DNA from 2 places in the Streptomyces sp. NPDC002911 genome. Region 1 is predicted to be linked to the other one. Evidence: predicted binding sites of a transcription regulator. Region 1 holds the regulator's gene; the other holds the start of a gene.
The links. Region 1 encodes HrcA, which represses chaperone genes, less so after heat shock. Its sites were predicted from a motif close to TTNGCACTCNGNNNNNCNGAGTGCNAA; they were not measured.
Positions count from the first base shown of each region.

Region 2: a site for HrcA is predicted at 6,128-6,154, ahead of groL (chaperonin GroEL). Genes of this name have one in related genera too.

Region 1 covers NZ_JBSFUO010000002.1:62,031-71,683, reverse strand. Annotated here, with positions in the region: gene hemW (radical SAM family heme chaperone HemW) at 1-898, shown strand, start outside; gene ACWD04_RS03295 (DUF3097 domain-containing protein) at 1,150-1,968, opposite strand; gene ACWD04_RS03290 (MBL fold metallo-hydrolase) at 1,994-2,716, opposite strand; gene hrcA (heat-inducible transcriptional repressor HrcA) at 2,882-3,898, shown strand; gene dnaJ (molecular chaperone DnaJ) at 3,899-5,038, shown strand; gene ACWD04_RS03275 (nitronate monooxygenase) at 5,182-6,255, shown strand; gene ACWD04_RS03270 (16S rRNA (uracil(1498)-N(3))-methyltransferase) at 6,252-6,998, shown strand; gene ACWD04_RS03265 (histidine triad nucleotide-binding protein) at 7,204-7,563, shown strand; gene ACWD04_RS03260 (ribonuclease Z) at 7,575-8,483, shown strand; gene ACWD04_RS03255 (adenosine deaminase) at 8,494-9,486, shown strand; gene ACWD04_RS03250 (MFS transporter) at 9,450-9,653, opposite strand, start outside.
Region 2 covers NZ_JBSFUO010000004.1:276,468-286,120, forward strand. Annotated here, with positions in the region: gene ACWD04_RS09135 (glycoside hydrolase family 9 protein) at 1-759, opposite strand, end outside; gene ACWD04_RS09140 (glycosyl hydrolase) at 996-3,782, opposite strand; gene groL (chaperonin GroEL) at 4,303-5,925, opposite strand; gene ACWD04_RS09150 (cold-shock protein) at 6,331-6,537, opposite strand; gene ACWD04_RS09155 (MoaD/ThiS family protein) at 6,980-7,255, opposite strand; gene thrC (threonine synthase) at 7,285-8,583, opposite strand; SAM riboswitch class I at 8,602-8,729, opposite strand; gene ACWD04_RS09165 (glucosyl-3-phosphoglycerate synthase) at 8,883-9,653, shown strand, end outside.

The DNA of each region.
Region 1 (9,653 bases):
GCTCGCGGCGATCCGTGAGGAGTTCGGGCTGGCGGAGGACGCCGAGATCACCACGGAGGCCAATCCCGAGTCCGTCGATCCGGCGTATCTCGCGGAGCTGCGGGAAGGCGGCTTCAACCGGATCTCCTTCGGCATGCAGAGCGCCCGGCAGCACGTCCTGAAGATCCTGGACCGCACCCACACTCCCGGCAGGCCCGAGGCCTGTGTCGCCGAGGCCCGTGCGGCCGGCTTCGAGCACGTCAACCTCGACCTGATCTACGGGACCCCCGGCGAGTCCGACGACGACTGGCGGGCCTCCCTCGACGCGGCGATCGGCGCCGGACCCGACCATGTGTCGGCGTATGCGCTGATCGTCGAGGAGGGGACCCAGCTCGCCCGGCGTATCCGCCGCGGTGAGGTTTCGATGACCGACGACGACGTCCACGCCGACCGCTATCTGATCGCCGACGAGGCGATGGCGGCGGCGGGCTTCTCCTGGTACGAGGTGTCGAACTGGTCCCGGACGCCCGAGGGCCGCTGCCTGCACAACGAGCTGTACTGGCGCGGCGCCGACTGGTGGGGCGCCGGACCGGGGGCGCACAGCCACGTCGGCGGGGTGCGCTGGTGGAACGTCAAGCACCCCGGGGCCTACGCGCAGGCCTTGGCCGAGGGCCGTTCGCCCGGCGCGGGACGTGAGGTGCTCGGTGACGAGGACCGTCGGGTCGAGCGCATTCTGCTGGAGCTGCGGCTCGTCGAGGGCTGCCCGCTGACCCTGCTCGCCCCCGCCGGCCTCGCGGCGGCCGGCCGCGCGGTGACGGACGGGCTGCTGGAGCCCGGGCCGTACGGTGAGGGCCGCGCGGTCCTCACCCTGCGGGGCCGGCTGCTGGCCGACGCCGTGGTGCGGAACCTGGTGGACTGAGGCCGTACGGGGCGCCCGCGTACCACGGAGACGCCCTACGCCCACCGGGCAGCCGCGTGGGTGAGGGGAGTCCGGCCACCCGCTGCCCGGCCGCACACGATGCGTCTCTGCGTGCGTCCGGTCCCGGGCCGGTGGCCTCGACGACGTTCACTCTGCCCGAGGCCGGACATCCGCGTGTCGACACCCTCGACCCGGCCCACGAGGTGTGCGCGGGGATCGGGTACCGGGTCCTGGTCAACGGTCCCGGGGCTTCAGCCAGGGAGGGTGACGAAGTCAATCAATTCCTCGACGCGGCCCAGCAGTTGCGGCTCCAGGTCCTTGTACGAGCCAACCTTGGAAAGAATGTGCTGCCAGGCCGCACCGGTGTTCTCCGGCCAGCCCAGCGCACGGCACACGCCCGTCTTCCAGTCCTGGCCGCGCGGCACCACCGGCCACCCGGAAATGCCCACGGACGACGGCTTCACGGCCTCCCAGACATCGATGTACGGATGGCCCACCACCAGCACGTGCGCGTCGGTGACCTGAGCGGCGATCCGGGACTCCTTGGATCCGGGCACCAGATGGTCGACCAGGACACCGAGCCGGGCGTCCGGGCCGGGCATGAACTCCCGCACGATCGCCGGCAGGTCGTCGACGCCCTCCAGATACTCGACCACCACGCCCTCGATGCGCAGGTCGTCGCCCCAGACCCGCTCGACGAGCTCGGCGTCGTGCCGCCCCTCCACATAGATCCGGCTCGCCCTCGCCACGCGTGCCCGCGCCCCGGGTACCGCCACCGAACCGGAGGCCGTACGGGAGGGGCGGGCGGGACCGCCGGCCGACGGGCGTACGAGGGTGACCACCTTGCCCTCCAGCAGGAAGCCGCGCGGCTCCATCGGGAACACCCGGTGCTTACCGAAGCGGTCCTCCAGCGTGACCGTCGGCCCCTGGGCCGTCCTCTCGCACAGGATCACCGCCCCGCAGAAGCCGGTGTGGGCCTCCTCGACGACCAGATCGGGCTCGGCGGGGACCTCGGGAGCGTGGGCGGACTTCTTCCACGGCGGAGTCAGATCCGGCTGGTAGCTGCGCATGGCACGACGATAAACGGCCGCCCTTTCACGACACGCCGAAGCGGGCGGCCAGTTGGTCGCGCTGGGCCCGCACGAAGGCCGCGTCCACCACCGCGCCGTGGCCCGGCACGTACAGCGCGTCCTCGCCGCCCAGCTCCAGCAGCCGGTCCAGCGCGGCCGGCCAGCGCGAGGGGACCGCATCCCGGCCCGCCTGCGGTTCGCCGGACTCCTCGACCAGATCGCCGCAGAGCACCACGACGGGGGAGCCCGGCACGAGTACCACGAGGTCGTGGCCGCTGTGACCGGGGCCCACATTGGCCAGCAGCACCTGGAACCCGCCGCCGAGGTCGAGCGTCCACTCGCCGCTGACCTGATGTCGCGGGGCCACCAGGGCGTCCGTGGCCGCCGTGGCGTCCGCCTCACTCATCCCGTGCCGCAGCGCGTCCGCGCGCAGCTCCTCGGCGCCCCGCCGCAGCAGATCCGCCGTGCCGACCGCCCCGTAGACCTCCGCCCCGGAGAAGGCGGCGGTGCCCAGAACGTGGTCGAAGTGCGGATGGCTCAGTGCGATATGCGTCACCCTCCGGCCCAGCATCGCCTCCGCCTGGGTCCGCAGCTCGACGCCCTCCCGGAGCGTCGAACCGGTGTCGTAGAGCAGCACGCCCTCCGCTCCGGCCACCAGCGCGGCGGTCGCGTCCCAGACGGGAAGGCGCCGCCGCCCCGTACCGTTGCCCAACCGCTCCCAGCCGAGCTCTTCCCAAGAGACGTCCATAGGGCGACGCTATCGGCAACGACCTGCGCAGTCCCGTGACGGCGTGGCCGGCCGCCCTTGCCCCGGGCCCACCCCGCCCCCGTACACTGACCAGGGGGACTGCTGGCACTCGAACGCACAGAGTGCCAGGTAGACACCGGAGAACCACAGCTGGAGGTGTGCGCGGTGCTCAGTGAACGCAGACTCGAAGTGCTGCGCGCCATCGTCCAGGACTACGTCGGCACCGAGGAGCCCGTCGGCTCCAAGGCGCTCACGGAGCGGCACAGGCTCGGGGTCTCCCCGGCGACTGTCCGCAACGACATGGCGGTGCTGGAGGACGAGGGCTTCATCGCCCAGCCGCACACGAGTGCGGGCCGTATTCCGACGGACAAGGGCTACCGTCTCTTTGTCGACAAGCTCGCGGGCGTCAAACCCCTGTCGTCGCCGGAGCGCCGGGCCATTCAGAATTTTCTCGACGGCGCGGTCGACCTCGACGACGTCGTGGGCCGCACGGTCCGGCTGCTCGCGCAGCTGACCAGGCAGGTCGCCGTCGTGCAGTACCCCTCGCTGACCCGGTCGACGGTCCGGCACGTGGAGCTGCTGTCGCTGGCTCCGGCTCGGCTGATGCTGGTACTGATCACGGACACGGGCCGGGTCGAACAGCGTATGATCGATTGCCCTGCACCGTTCGGTGACACGTCACTGGCCGATCTGCGGGCCCGGCTCAACAGCCGGGTCGTCGGACGACGCTTCGCGGACGTCCCCCGGCTGGTGCAGGACCTGCCTGAGGCCTTCGAAAACGAGGACCGGGGAACCGTATCCACGGTGCTCTCCGTTCTTCTCGAAACTCTGGTCGAAGAAACGGAGGAGCGGCTGATCATCGGCGGCACCTCCAATCTCACCCGCTTCGGGCACGATTTCCCTGTGATGATCCGGCCGGTGCTGGAGGCATTGGAGGAGCAGGTCGTGCTGCTGAAGCTGCTCGGTGAGGCAACGGATTCAGGCATGACCGTACGGATCGGGCACGAGAACGCCCATGAGGGCCTCAACTCCACGTCCGTCGTCGCGGTCGGCTACGGTTCGGGCGACGAGGCAGTCGCCAAACTCGGCGTGGTCGGACCGACCCGCATGGACTACCCCGGAACGATGGGAGCGGTACGCGCAGTGGCACGTTACGTCGGACAGATCCTGGCGGATTCGTAAGTGGCCACGGACTACTACGCCGTACTCGGCGTGCGCCGCGACGCATCTCAGGACGAGATCAAGAAGGCATTCCGTCGGCTCGCTCGCGAGCTGCACCCGGATGTCAACCCGGATCCGAAGACCCAGGAGCGGTTCAAGGAGATCAACGCCGCTTACGAGGTGTTGTCGGACCCGCAGAAGAAGCAGGTCTACGACCTCGGCGGTGACCCGCTGTCCGCCTCTGGCGGCGGCGGTGGAGCGGGAGGGTTCGGAGCCGGCGGCTTCGGCAACTTCAGCGACATCATGGACGCGTTCTTCGGCAACGCCGCCCAGCGCGGGCCCCGTTCGCGGACACGGCGCGGCCAGGACGCGATGATCCGGCTGGAGATCGACCTCAACGAGGCGGCCTTCGGTACGACCAAGGACATCCAGGTCGACACGGCGGTCGTCTGTACGACCTGCAGTGGCGAGGGCGCCGCACCCGGCACCTCCGCGCAGACCTGTGACATGTGCCGCGGCCGTGGCGAGGTCTCCCAGGTCACCAGGTCCTTCCTCGGCCAGGTCATGACCTCACGGCCCTGCCCGCAGTGTCAGGGCTTCGGCACGGTCGTCCCGACGCCGTGCCCCGAGTGCGCCGGTGACGGCCGTATCCGCTCGCGGCGCACCCTCACCGTGAAGATCCCCGCCGGTGTCGACAACGGCACCCGGATCCAGCTCGCGGGCGAGGGTGAGGTCGGCCCCGGCGGCGGCCCCGCCGGCGACCTGTACGTCGAGATCCACGAGCTCTCCCACGCCGTGTTCCAACGGCGGGGAGACGACCTGCACTGCACGGTCACCATTCCGATGACGGCCGCTGCGCTCGGTACGCAGGTGCCGCTCGAGACGCTCGACGGTCTGGAGGAGATCGACATCAGGCCGGGCACCCAGTCCGGTCAGTCGGTCCCGCTGCACGGGCGGGGCATCACGCACCTGCGCGGTGGCGGGCGCGGGGACCTGATCGTGCACGTCGAGGTCCTGACCCCGACGAAGATGGACCCCGAACAGGAGCGCCTCCTGCGGGAGCTGTCCAAGCTGCGCGGCGAGGAGCGGCCCACCGGTCAGTTCCAGCCAGGGCAGCAGGGGCTGTTCTCCCGCCTGAAGGACGCCTTCAACGGCCGCTGAGCCGTGTCACCGCACCGTCCGCCGGTCCCGCACCGGCGGGCGGTGCGGTGTGTGCGGCGGCCGGTCCGCTGTATATGCGGCGGCCGGTCCGCTGTATATAGGGCCGATTCGGCACGATCCGCCGGACGTGGCACGATGCCGTCATGTCCTTGGCGCTGACCGATCTCTGCCGGTATCCGATCGTGCAGGCCCCGATGGCGGGTGGTGTCTCCCGCCCGGAGCTGGCCGCAGCCGTCACCGAGGCCGGAGGCATCGGTTTCCTCGCCGCCGGTTACAAGACCGCGGACGGGATGTACAACGAGGTCGAGCAGCTGCGGAGGTTGACCGGCGGGTGCTTCGGCGTCAACCTCTTCATGCCGCAGCCGCTGGTCGCCGACCCCAGTGCGGTCGAGGTCTACCGCCACCAGCTCGCCGGCGAGGGCGCCTGGTACGAGACCCCTCTCGGCGACCCGGACTCCAGCGGCGACGACGGCTACGAGGCCAAGGTCGCGATCCTGCTGGAAGACCCCGTACCCGTGGTGTCCTTCACCTTCGGGTGCCCCACCCGTGAGGTACTCGAGGCGTTCGCCGCCGCCGGCACGCTCACCGTCGTCACGGTCACCTCGCCCCAGGAGGCGCGGAACGCCCAGTGGGCGGGCGCCGCCGCCCTCTGTGTCCAGGGCGGAGAGGCGGGCGGCCATCAGTCCACGCACCGCGACGATCCGCAGGGCGGTCTCAGCGGCACCGGACTGCTCTCCCTGATCGCCGAGGTCCGCGAATCCGTGCGGCTGCCCGTGATCGCGGCCGGCGGGCTGATGCGCGGCTCCCAGATCACCGGCGTCCTCGCGGCCGGGGCCGACGCGGCGCAGCTCGGTACGGCATTCCTGGCCTGCCCCGAGTCGGGGGCGCACCCGCTGCACAAGCAGGCCCTGACCAACCCGCTGTTCGTTACCACGACCCTGACCCGGGCCTTCTCCGGCCGCCCCGCGCGGGGGCTGGTCAACCGGTTCGTCCGGGAGCACGGCCCGTACGCCCCCGCCGCCTACCCGCAGGTGCACCTGCTGACCAGCGGGCTGCGCAGGGCCGCCGCCAAGGCCGGGGACGCGCAGGGTATGGCCCTGTGGGCGGGCCAGGGACACCGCATGGCACGCGAGCTGCCCGCCGGGGAGCTCGTGGGCCTGCTCGCCGCCGAAATGGAAGCCGCACGTGCGGCAGTAAGTGTGAGGAGTGCCCAGTGACGGCACCGGTCTTCGTGGTCGAACGACTGCCCGGTGGGCCGGAGTTCGTCCTGGACGGACCCGAGGGGCGGCACGCCGTGTCCGTGAAGCGGCTGAACCCGGGGGAGGACGTCGTCCTGACCGATGGGCGGGGCCGGTGGGCGGAAGGCGTCGTACGGGCGGCCGAGGGCAAGGACCGGCTCGTCGTCGGCGGTCTGGAGCCGGTGCGCGAGGAGCCGGCGCCCACTCCCTCCATCACCGTCGTCCAGGCGCTGCCCAAGGGCGACCGCGGTGAGCTCGCCGTGGAGACGATGACCGAGACGGGCGTCGACTCGATCGTGCCGTGGCAGGCCGCGCGCTGCATCACGCAGTGGAAGGGCGACCGCGGGCTCAAGTCCCTGGCCAAGTGGCGCAGCACCGCACGTGAGGCGGGGAAGCAGTCGCGCCGGGTCCGTTTCCCCGAGGTGGCGGAGGCCATGACGACCAAACAGGTCGCCGCCCTGCTGGCCGGGGCGGACTTCGCGGGGGTCCTGCACGAGGACCGGGACACCGGCAGCGAACCGCTCGCCACCGCCGAACTCCCCGCCCAAGGCACGATCGTGCTGGTCGTGGGCCCGGAGGGCGGGGTCTCCCCCCAGGAGCTTGCCGCTTTCGCCGAGGCGGGCGCGCCCGCGTACCGGCTCGGCCCCAGTGTACTGCGCACCTCGACCGCGGGGACGGCCGCGGCGGCCCTGCTGATGGGACGCACCGGGCGCTGGAGCTGAGGGCCGGAGACCCCAGGAGCCGTTCCGAGGACCGGGCGAGCGTCCCCCAGCAGGCGCTGTTCCCGGACCGGGCTCGAAACCCATCCTGATGACTGTCGGGGTGTTCACAGGCCCGGGACACGCTGACCGTCCGTCCGCCGGGTACGGCCGGATAGCATGCCGGTGTACCGATCACGCTCACCGAACGACCGAGGAGGCCCGGGCCATGGCGGGAGAACCGCAGACCGACTGCCTGTTCTGCAAGATCGTCACGGGTGACATCCCGGCGACGATCGTCCGCGAGAGCGACACGACCGTCGCCTTCCGCGACATAAACCCCCAGGCTCCGACCCACGTCCTGGTCATTCCCAAGGCGCACTACCCGGACGCCGCCGCCCTCGCCGCCGCCGAACCGCAGACCGCCGCCGCGGTGCTGCGCGAGGCGGGCCTGGTCGCCGCCGACGAGAAGATCGTCGAGGGCGGCTACCGCATCGTCCTCAACACCGGTGCCGGCGCCGGACAGACCGTCTTCCACGCGCACGCCCACGTCCTGGGCGGCCGCGGGATGCAGTGGCCCCCCGGCTAGGGTCACCACCCGTGTCCGTACGAGAACTCGTGGTCCTCGGCACCGCCAGCCAGGTGCCGACACGTCACCGTAACCACAACGGCTACCTGCTGCGCTGGGACGGCGAGGGCATCCTCTTCGACCCGGGCGAGGGGACCCAGCGTCAGATGCTGCGGGCCGGCGTCGCCGCGCACGACATCAACCGGATCTGCGTCACGCACTTCCACGGCGACCACTCCCTCGGCCTGGCCGGAGTGATTCAGCGGATCAACCTGGACCAGGTCCCGCACCCCGTCACCGCCCACTTCCCGGCGAGCGGACAGCGCTTCTTCGACCGGCTGCGGTACGCGACCGCCTACCGCGAGTCGGTCCGGCTGACCGAGGCCCCGGTCGCCGCCGACGGCGCCCTCGCGACCACTGACGCGTACACCCTCGACAGCCACCGGCTCTCGCACCCCGTCGATTCCTACGGCTACCGCCTCACCGAGCCCGACCGGCTGCGCATGCTGCCCGCGAAGCTCGCCGAGCACGGCATCGGCGGGCCCGACGTTGGACGGATCCAGCGGGAGGGGGCCCTGCGCGGCGTCCCTCTGGAAGAGGTCTCCGAGCCCCGCCGCGGACAGCGCTTCGCGTTCGTCATGGACACCCGGCTGTGCGACGGGGCGTTCGCCCTCGCCGAGGGATGCGACATGCTGGTCATCGAGTCGACGTTCCTCGACGAGGACAGCCGGCTCGCCGCCGACCACGGCCACCTCACCGCCGGACAGGCGGCCCGGGTGGCGAAGGAGTCGGGCGTACGGCACCTCGTGCTGACGCACTTCTCCCAGCGCTACACCGACCCCGACGCCTTCGAGCGCCAGGCCAGGGCGGCCGGCTTCGAAGGTGAACTGACCATCGCCCAGGACCTGATCACGGTCCCGGTGCCCACCCGCCACACGTGACGAGAACCCCGTGCACCTCCCCAAAGCCGAACTCCACCTCCACATCGAAGGGACCCTCGAACCCGAGCTGGCCTTCGCCCTCGCCGCACGCAACGGCGTGGACCTGCCCTACGCGGACACCGAAGAGCTGCGTACCGCCTACCTCTTCGACGACCTGCAGAGCTTCCTCGACCTCTACTACGCCCTCATGGCGGTGCTGCGCACCGAGGAGGACTTCGCCGAGCTGATCGACGCCTACCTCGCCCGCGCCGCCGCCCAGGGCGTCCGGCACGCGGAGATCTTCTTCGACCCGCAGGCCCACACCGGCCGTGGCGTCCCGATCGGCACCGTGATCGAGGGGCTCGGCAGGGCGCTGGATCGCAGCGAGGAGACGCACGGCGTCTCCACCCAGCTGATCATGTGCTTCCTGCGCGACAAGTCCGCCGAGTCGGCGCTGGAGACCCTGGAAGCCGCCAGGCCCTATCTGCACCGCATCAGCGGCGTGGGCCTCGACTCGGCGGAGGTCGGCCACCCGCCCGCGAAGTTCCGCGAGGTGTACGCGGCGGCCACGGCCCTCGGCCTGCGCAAGGTGGCCCACGCGGGCGAGGAGGGCCCGCCGGAGTACATCCGGGAGGCCCTGGACGTCCTCGGCGTCGAACGGATCGACCACGGCCTGCGCTGCATGGAGGACCCGGAGCTGGTGGACCGGCTGGTCTCCGAGCGGATCCCGCTGACGCTCTGTCCGCTCTCGAACGTACGGCTGCGCGCCATCGACGTCCTGGAGCGGCACCCGCTGCGGTCCATGATGGACGCGGGCCTGCTCTGCACGGTGAACTCCGACGACCCGGCCTACTTCGGCGGATACGTCGGAGACACCTTCCACGCCGTGCACGAGGCGCTCGGCCTGGGCCGTGAGCAGCTGCGCACTTTGGCCCGCAACTCCTTCGAAGCGGCCTTCCTCGACCACGACGAGGAGCGCAGGGCGCGCTACCTCTCCGAGGTCGAGGCGTACGCGTTCGACTGACCGGCCCCGCCGGCCGTCCGGAACGCGCTCCGCACCGGACGCCTGCGCCGCAGCGCGGGCATGCTGATCTCCGCGACCGCCTGCTCCGGCGCACCCAGCTTGGGTACCGCGCCGGACAGGCTGTTGGTCGTGGCGGCGAGGAGCGCGGCCGGGGCACCGCCCCTGCG
Region 2 (9,653 bases), on a different contig from region 1:
CTCGACGGTGTAGCCGTCGCCCGCCGTGGTGAGGCCGCCGAAGTCGAAGGTGTGGACCCGCTGGAGCGAGCTGGGGTCCTCGCCCTGAGGCACGGTCCTGCCGGTGGCGGCCGTCGAGCCGTCCTCGGCCTTCACCGTCCATGTCAGCGGCGCGTCGGCGTCGGTGACCACGGTGCCGTTCTTGGGGCCGCGGGGCAGGTAGCCGACCTGATTGACGCGGACGGGCGACCCGGTGTCCGGTACGTACACGGGCGGTTCGGCCCCGCCTCGCAGCGACACGTCGTCCAGACAGAAGGTCGTCGCCCGCTCACCGCCGCCGATCTGCAACTGCACCGACGCGGCCGGCAGGTCCACCGAGGCGGTGAACGTACGCGTCACCTGTGTGACCTCCGTACCCACCGGGTCCGCGGTGGCGAGCACCGTCGTGTACGGCTCGACCGCCTCCTGGACCCGGGTCTGGACGGTCAGGGGCACAGACGAACTCGCCGTGTAGGACAGCTCGTAGCTCTCGCCCGCGGCGATCGGGACGTCGTTCTGGCCGACGATGACGTCCCAGGCGTTGGCTGTACCGGCGGGCACCTCGGCGCACAGCCGGCCGTCCGACACGGCCGCCGGCGCGTTCGCCGTCCACCACCAGGGGGCGGTACCGGCGGCGAAGTCGCCGTTGGAGATCTGCTCGGGGCCGGGTTCGGCTTCCTGGGCACCGGCCGTGCCGGGCACCGCCAGCGCCGCCGCGAACAGTAAGGCTGCGGTTGTCATCCCGGACACGCGTCTACCGTGCCGGGGGCGGGCGCGCACGGGCCGTGCGGAGAGTGGTGAGGCATTCACCGGTAGACCTTTCGTCGACAGATGCGGTAAGCACGGGGAGCGGACACCACGGCGCATGGGAGCGCTCCCACTCACATGGTGGAGGTTGCTTCCGCATTCCGCCAGGGTCATGACAGATATGGCGGGCCCCGGACCGTGAGGCCCGGAGCCCGCCACGACGGAGACGTCTAGACGTACGGGATCTTCACGACCGCAGCGTCCGTGCCGGTCTGCACCTGGGAGGTGCCGTTGCCCAGCGCGTTCCAGACCTCCAGACGGACCGTGCCGCCCTTGAGATGGCCCAGGCTTCCGGTCACCGCAGTCGTGCCCACGGCCTGGGTGTACTCCTCCCACCCCGTGACCGGGTCGGTCGCGAAGTAACGGAAGGTCTCGGTCCGGTCGAAGGTGCCGTCGCCGGTGAGGTCGTAGCTGACCCTGACCTGCGGGGCGAGACCCACCTTCGTACCCGCGTCGACCCGCAGGCGGAAGGCGGTGGACGCGCCCGCCGCGAGCGTCCCGTCGACCTTCTTGATCTCGTAGACCGTCGCCTTGTACGGCGTACCGTCCCGGTTGACGCCGTCGGCCGAGGCCAGCGTGTCGGCTCCCGCCGCGCCGTCCGTGGCGGTGGTGAGGGTGCCGCCGGACTTCAGCCGGAAGGTGTTGCCGGTGGACGGACCCGGCTCCTCGGGGTCCGGGTCGGGGTCTCCGCCGCCGGTACCCGTGCCGGTGGCCGTGGAACGGGCCGGCACCGAGAGGGTCGCGCCGTCGGAGAAGGTGACGGTGCGGGCGGTGGAGCCGTGGTTGTGGGCGCTGTACGTCCGGACGCCGTTCTTGGTGAAGACCGCCGACGTCGGGATGTTCCCGCTGATGGTCAGGTCGGGCGCGCCCAGGCTGTCGAGCGTGCTGACCCAGTGATACGTGTGCGCCTTGGACTCACCCTGCTCCGGGGTGTAGCCCGCGTTGCCCGCGTCCCACTTGGCCTTGGCCGCCGCCGGATCGGCCAGCGACTCGAACTCCCACAGGAGGTCGCGCCATTCGACGGCCGGTCCGCCGTTCTCCCGCTCCATCTCGGCGATGTTCCGCTTGATGGCGGCCTTCTCGCGGGCCAGGTGCAGGGACCCGCCGGTGACGGGAAGGACGTTGATGCCGTGGATCTCCTCGGGGTTCGCGGTCCACCAGGTGGAGTACGCGCCGCCGCTGCCCCACACCATGCCGACCGTGTCGTGCCCGAACGAGCCCGGGAAGACCTGCTGGTCGGCGTCGAACCAGTACTGCGTGATCGCTTCCGACTCGGTGGTCAGCAGGTAGCTGCCGAGGTCGCGCAGCGTGGTGTCACCCGTCGCGGCGCCCCACAGGACGAGTCCCGCGCTGAGGTTGATGGACTCCGACGAGGACTCCTGGTTGTTGCCCGCCGCGAAGCCCTGGTGGCCGGAGGCCCAGCTGTGGCCCGCGTACACGTCGAAGCCGCGCAGGAACGGGTACGCGGTGTCCGTGCGACTGGGGTTGGCGGTGTCCCGCACCAGGGTCTTGACCATGGTGCCCCAGGCGGAGTCGGCGGCCCACGCCTGGTCGTACTGGGCGACGATCGCCGCCGCGTAGACGTAGTAGCTGTAGTGGAAGTGGTGGTCGTTGAGCTCGGTGTCGCTGCCGTACGAGGCCGGGTAGCCGGTCAGCGTCTTCCAGTCCTTGTCATAGCTGAACTCAGCCGCGCCGCCCGCCGTGAACCACTCCTGCAGGCGGCCCTTCATCAGGCCGAGCAGCTTGTCCCTGATGCCGGTCTGGCCGATCTGGTCGGCGACGGGCACGAGCTGGGCGAGGCGGCCGAGCGCCTTGCCGGTCCAGTACGTGTCACTGGCCCCGGAGAACGGGTCGGAGGCGTTCGCCACCTCGTTCAGATAGCCGGTCAGCCGCGCCTTGTCGACCCCGCTCGACGCGGGCAGGGCGGGCAGCACGCCCTGGTTCTTCTGGCTGGTGGTGAAGGACGCGGACTCCCGGACCTTCATCGTGCCGCGCGGGGAGACGTAGGTGTACGGCGTGAGCGCGTCCGTGGTGTGCAGCCACTGGTGGCGGTACAGGGCCTGGAGCGTGCCGCGTTCGGTGCCCTCCTCGGCCTCCGTGGTCAGGCTGTAGGTCGCCTTGACCGTGCCGCCGGTGGACTCCCAGGCCACCTTGGATCCGGTGACGAAGCTGAAGGCGTACTTCCGGTAGGTCGCGAGCGCGTCCGTGGACGGCAGCACGGCGAGCGAGAAGTAGTCCTTGCCGCCGAGGCCCGCGGTGATCGCCGTGCCGGAGACGTTCCAGTCGCTGCCGGTCGGGGCGAAGAGCGCGTAGTGGTGGCCGGCGACCGTGATGCCGAGGACGTTGCCGTTGTCCGCGAAGACGGTGGGTGTGCCGGCCGTGGTGATGCGGGCGTCACCACCGGAGCCCTTGGCGTACACGAAGGGCATACCGTGCCCGATGGTCGTGCGCAGGGTGCGGGTGCCGTCCGACCAGTAGGGGGTGACCGTCCAGTCGGACCAGGCGTCGGCCTTGGTGTCCGGGCTGTTCAAGCCGTTGAGGCCGACGGTGAGGTCGGCCTTGTGGGCGTACTCGTACTGGCGGCCGTCGCCGACGACCGCGGGCGTCGTCGGATAGCCGACCTCCAGTCCGCCGGAGGTCGCCTGATAGGTCAGCGGGTGCCCGTACATCGGGGTGGAGTACGGGTTGCCACCGTAGCGCTGGTAGGCGAGCGAGGACCACCAGTCGTTGGTGGGGACCGGCTTGTCCTTCGCCGCAGCCGTGAGCTTGGGCGTGACGGGGGCGCCGGTGTCGGTGGTGGGGCCGGAAGTACCGGCGGGGCGACTGTCGGTGTAGCTGCCGGACCCTGCGGGGATGGTGGCGGCTGCCGCCGGGGAGGCGGCAGGGCCCAGGCCCACGGCGGCCAGGGCGATGGCCAGAACCGTCGCCGCTGCTGGTCTGGAGAAGGAGGCTTGCATGGGCAGCACCTCGTCATGGGGGGCGGAGAGCTCTTGAGAGCGCTCTCAGGTGCCAAGGAAAGTAAAACTTTTGAAACGTAAGTGTCAAGAGAGCTGACACAGAAGGCAGTTGGGCGTAGTGCAAGGGCGCATGCGTTCAGGTCTTGACGGGAAAGGCTCCGGGTGAGGTGCTCCGGGCTCAGGTTGTGAGAGGGCGGGTGCGGGACGGACGGCCTGGGCGCGGGCAGGGGCTGTCCCGTAGCCCATGGCGGGCGCACAGCGACAGCTACGGCACCTCGCCGTCTTGCTCATACGCCCGGATCCATCCCGTATGCGCACGTCCCTCCCGCCTTGCGATGCACATGCGCTGCTCCACCAGGGATTGCGGGACTTCCCCGGGCCTGGTTCGGCCCGTCGGGCGGAGACCGGTCCTGAACCGGCCGCACGGAACGACGCCGGCCCCCGGGAAGAATCCCGGGGGCCGGCGTCGTACAGGTACTACGGGTGCAGCTGATGCTGCGTGGAGCTGCTGATCCGAGGATCAGAAGTCCATGTCACCGCCCGGCATGCCGCCCGGAGCAGCCGCAGAGGCCTTCTCCGGCTTGTCGGCGATGACGGCCTCGGTGGTGAGGAAGAGCGCGGCGATGGACGCGGCGTTCTGCAGAGCGGAGCGCGTGACCTTCGCCGGGTCGATGATGCCCTCGGCGATCATGTCGACGTACTCGCCGGTCGCGGCGTTGAGGCCGTGACCGATCGGCAGGTTGCGCACCTTCTCGACGATGACGCCGCCCTCGAGACCACCGTTGACGGCGATCTGCTTGAGCGGGGCCTCCAGCGCGAGCTTCACGGCGTTGGCGCCCGTGGCCTCGTCACCGGTCAGGTCGAGCTTCTCGAAGACGGCCGAGGCCTGGAGCAGAGCCACGCCACCACCGGCGACGATGCCCTCCTCGACGGCGGCCTTGGCGTTGCGCACCGCGTCCTCGATGCGGTGCTTGCGCTCCTTGAGCTCCACCTCGGTGGCGGCGCCGGCCTTGATGACGGCCACGCCGCCGGCCAGCTTCGCGAGGCGCTCCTGGAGCTTCTCGCGGTCGTAGTCCGAGTCGGAGTTCTCGATCTCGGCACGGATCTGCTTGACGCGGCCCTGGACCTGGTCGCTGTCACCGCCACCGTCGACGATCGTCGTCTCGTCCTTGGTGATGACGACCTTGCGGGCGGTGCCGAGCAGGTCCAGGCCGGCGTTCTCCAGCTTGAGACCGACCTCCTCGGAGATGACGGTGCCACCGGTGAGGATGGCGATGTCGCCGAGCATGGCCTTGCGGCGGTCACCGAAGCCCGGAGCCTTGACGGCGACGGACTTGAAGGTGCCACGGATCTTGTTGACGACCAGCGTCGACAGGGCCTCGCCCTCGACGTCCTCCGCGATGATCAGCAGCGGCTTACCCGACTGCATGACCTTCTCGAGCAGCGGAAGGAGGTCCTTCACGTTGCTGATCTTGGAGTTGACGATCAGGATGTACGGGTCGTCGAACGACGACTCCATACGCTCCATGTCGGTGGCGAAGTACGCCGAGATGTAGCCCTTGTCGAAGCGCATACCCTCGGTGAGCTCGAGCTCCAGACCGAAGGTCTGGGACTCCTCGACGGTGATGACGCCTTCCTTGCCGACCTTGTCCATAGCCTCGGCGATCTTGGCGCCGATCTCGGTGTCAGCAGCGGAGATGGAGGCGGTCGAAGCGATCTGCTCCTTGGTCTCCACGTCCTTCGCCTGCTCCAGCAGAGCGGCGGAGACGGCCTCGACGGCCTTCTCGATGCCACGCTTCAGAGCCATCGGGTTGGCACCCGCGGCGACGTTGCGCAGACCCTCGCGGACGAGAGCCTGAGCGAGAACGGTGGCGGTGGTCGTACCGTCGCCGGCGACGTCGTCCGTCTTCTTGGCGACCTCCTTGACCAGCTCCGCACCGATCTTCTCGTACGGGTCCTCGAGCTCGATCTCCTTGGCGATGGAAACACCATCGTTGGTGATCGTGGGCGCGCCCCACTTCTTCTCGAGGACGACGTTACGGCCCTTGGGGCCGAGGGTGACCTTGACGGCGTCGGCGAGCTGGTTCATCCCGCGCTCGAGACCGCGCCGTGCCTCCTCGTCGAACGCGATGATCTTGGCCATGTGAAGTGGTCCTCCCGGACTAATGGGGTCTCCCCTGCTCGAACGCAGTTGAGAGCTTGGGGAAGGATTTCTCCGGACCGAGTGGCGCCCGCGACGGACGGCCAGCGTGCTCAGTGGTTCCTTGCCCCACTGAGCCTGCGGGCCTCACCGGCCCGGTCCAAGTTTCTGTCACTCTCACCTCGAGAGTGCTAACGCCCAATGATTAGCACTCGACCCCATAGAGTGCAAGCGCCTTCGAAGAAGGCTCGCTGGGGGCGCGGTGGTCGGGCGACGGGTGGGAGCAGGCGTCCCCCTCGGGATGCAGGCGGCCCGAGGGCGGAAAAGGACGCACGTGAGGCCCGTACCCCTGGTGGGAGGTACGGGCCCCGCGTGCGTGAGTAGCGTCGTTGGCCGACCGCGCCGAGCTCAGCCGACGGCGAGCTTGACCATGTCCGCCTGCGGCCCCTTCTGGCCCTGCGAGATCTCGAATTCAACTCGCTGACCCTCTTCGAGGGTGCGGTACCCGTCCATCTGGATCGCGCTGTAGTGGACGAAAACATCCGCACCACCGTCGACCGCGATGAAGCCGTACCCCTTCTCCGCGTTGAACCACTTGACGGTGCCCTGAGCCATGCCTAACTCCCCTATTACTGGCCCTTACACGGGACCGCACTTCGCGGACCCGGGTCAGAACTCACCCTCCGACAGGAGAGGGTGGCGTGCGCCGGAACGCGTCGACCGCGGCCGAATGTATCTGTCCAACTGCCCTCTGCAACAGGTCAATCGGACGAGAAATCCGGGCACACGTGACAGCGCACATGGGGGGAATGTGTAAGAATCCAGGGCAAGTCGGGCCCGACAAAGGCCACTTATGCCACATAGGGCTCGCGTACTTTGGCTGCTTCTTGTCGCGGCCGGGCGCATTCTCATATGCGGGCGGCGCGGGCAGCTGCGGGGACTTCCCCAACTCTACCGTGCTCAACCATACAGAATGGCCCCCTCCGCTTCTCCGCGGGGGAGGCCATTCCGCTTGACACCGTGCGGTCGGTCAGCCGATCGGGCGCCTGGGCCTCGGTCAGCCTCCGGCGACGGCCGGGATGATCGAGACGCCGGCGCCGTCCGGTGTCGCCGCGTCCAGGCCCCCCTCGAAACGCACGTCGTCGTCGTTGACGTACACGTTGACGAAGCGGCGCAGCTTGCCCTGGTCGTCCAGGACGCGGGCGCCGATGCCCGGGTGGTTCTGCTCCAGGGACGCGAGGACCTCGGAGAGGGTCGCGCCCTCGGCCGGGACCTCGGCCTGACCGCCCGTGTAGGTGCGGAGGATGGTGGGGATACGGACCTTGACGCTCATGTGGGTGCCTTCCTCGGTCTCTCGGGTGGTCAGTTGGCGGCGGCGAGGCCGGCGTCGCGGAACGCGTCCAGGCTGGGCCGGATCGTCGCCGACAGGCCGGTCGTCGGGGCGACCGCGTCGAGCGTCTTCAGCCCGTCGCCGGTGTTCAGGACGACGGTGGTCAGCGTCGGATCGAGCAGACCGGCGTCGATCAGCTTCTTCGTCACGCCGACCGTCACCCCGCCCGCCGTCTCGGCGAAGATGCCCTCGGTACGGGCCAGCAGCTTGATCGCGTCGACGACCTGCTCGTCGTTGACGTCCTCCACGGCACCACCGGTGCGACGGGCGATGTCCAGGACGTACGGGCCGTCGGCCGGGTTACCGATTGCCAGGGACTTGGCGATGGTGTTCGGCTTCTGCGGGCGCACGACGTCGTGGCCGGCCTTGAAGGCCGTGGAGACCGGGGAGCAGCCCTCGGCCTGGGCACCGAAGATCTTGTACGGCTTGTCCTCGACGAGACCGAGCTTGATCAGCTCCTGCAGGCCCTTGTCGATCTTCGTGAGCTGCGAGCCGGACGCGATCGGGATGACGAGCTGGTCGGGCAGCTGCCAGCCGAGCTGCTCGCAGATCTCGTACGCCAGGGTCTTGGAGCCCTCGCCGTAGTACGGCCGCAGGTTGACGTTGACGAAGCCCCAGCCCTCACCGAGCGGGTCGCCGATGAGCTCCGAGCAGAAGCGGTTGACGTCGTCGTAATTGCCCTCGATACCGACCAGCTCGCCGCCGTACACCGCAGCCATGACGACCTTGCCCTGCTCCAGGTCGTGCGGGATGAACACACACGAGCGGAAGCCTGCGCGGGCCGCGGCGGCACCCACCGCACCGGCGAGGTTGCCGGTGGAGGAGCAGGAGAGAGTGGTGAATCCGAAGGCGCGGGCGGCCTCGACGGCGATGGCGACCACACGGTCCTTGAAGGAGTGCGTCGGGTTGCCGGAGTCGTCCTTGACGTACAGCCCGCCGGTCACGCCCAGCTCACGGGCGAGGTTGTCGGCCTTGACCAGCTTCGTGAAACCGGGGTTGATGTTGGGCTTGTCCGCGACATCGGAGGGGACCGGCAGCAGCGGCGCATAGCGCCAGATGTTGTTCGGCCCCTCGGCGATGCGCTTCTTCAGCTCTTCGGGGGAGCCGCTCGGCAGGTCGTACGCCACTTCGAGCGGCCCGAAACAGGACGCGCAGGCGAAAAGGGGGCCCAGCTCGAAACGCTCGCCGCATTCGCGGCAGGAGAGCGCCACGGCGGGACCGAGGTCCACGGGGGAAGAATTGGTGTTCGGTGCAACTGTCTGCACGGCCATGATGGCGGAGGCCCTTTCTCCTCATCTTCCTTGCGACGTATTTCGCCACAAGACGGAATTGGCACCTTCCCCACCGTGACCTCGCGGTCGGCAGGAGGGTTGCCGGGACTTCAACGGGCCGTTCCCTCAGTCCCTCTGGATGAGCGCTGTGGCACCGGACCATGGATCCGGGCGTTTATTCGCGGACCGACCCCGACATACGAGGGTCATCCGCGTTGTTCAAGACTGTAACCGAAGCACCGGACGGTTGAGATAGTCGTCCGAACCGCGAGATGGATCACATACAGGGAGTATCGACCGTGCTGGAAGAGGTGGAACGCTGGCTGACCAGGCGTTCCTGGTCAGCTGCCGACCGCCCGCTCGACCGGCTCACGGCCGCACGGCTGAGAGATCCGCACCGCTCGCGCGTGAGCGTCGTGCTGCCGGCGCTGAACGAGGAGGCGACGGTCGGCGCGATCGTCGCTGAGATCCGGCGCGAGCTGATGGAGAAGGTCCAGCTCGTCGACGAGCTGGTGGTGATCGACTCCGGATCCACCGACGCCACCGCCGAGGAGGCGAGACGGGCCGGCGCCCGGGTCGTGCACCGGGACGCGATCCTGCCCCGGATCCCCGCCCTCCCCGGCAAGGGCGAGGTCCTGTGGCGATCACTCCTGGTGACCAGCGGGGAGATCGTCTGCTTCGTCGACGCGGACCTCAAGGACTTCTCCGCGGACTTCGTGTCCGGAACCGTCGGCCCGCTGCTGACCGACCCCTCGGTGCATTTCGTCAAGGCCATGTACGACCGACCGCTGGGCGAAACCGCAGGCCAGGGCGGCCGGGTGACCGAGCTCGTGGCCCGCCCGCTACTCAATCTGCACTGGCCGCGACTGGCCGGTTTCGTTCAGCCGCTGGGCGGTGAATACGCGGCACGGCGCTCCCTGCTGGAGCGGCTCCCCTTCCCGGTCGGCTACGGAGTGGAGCTGGGTCTCCTCGTCGACGCACTGCACACGGTCGGCCTGGACGCGCTGGCACAGGTCGACGTCGGCGTCCGCAGACACCGCCACCAGGACGGCCAGGCCCTCGGCCGGATG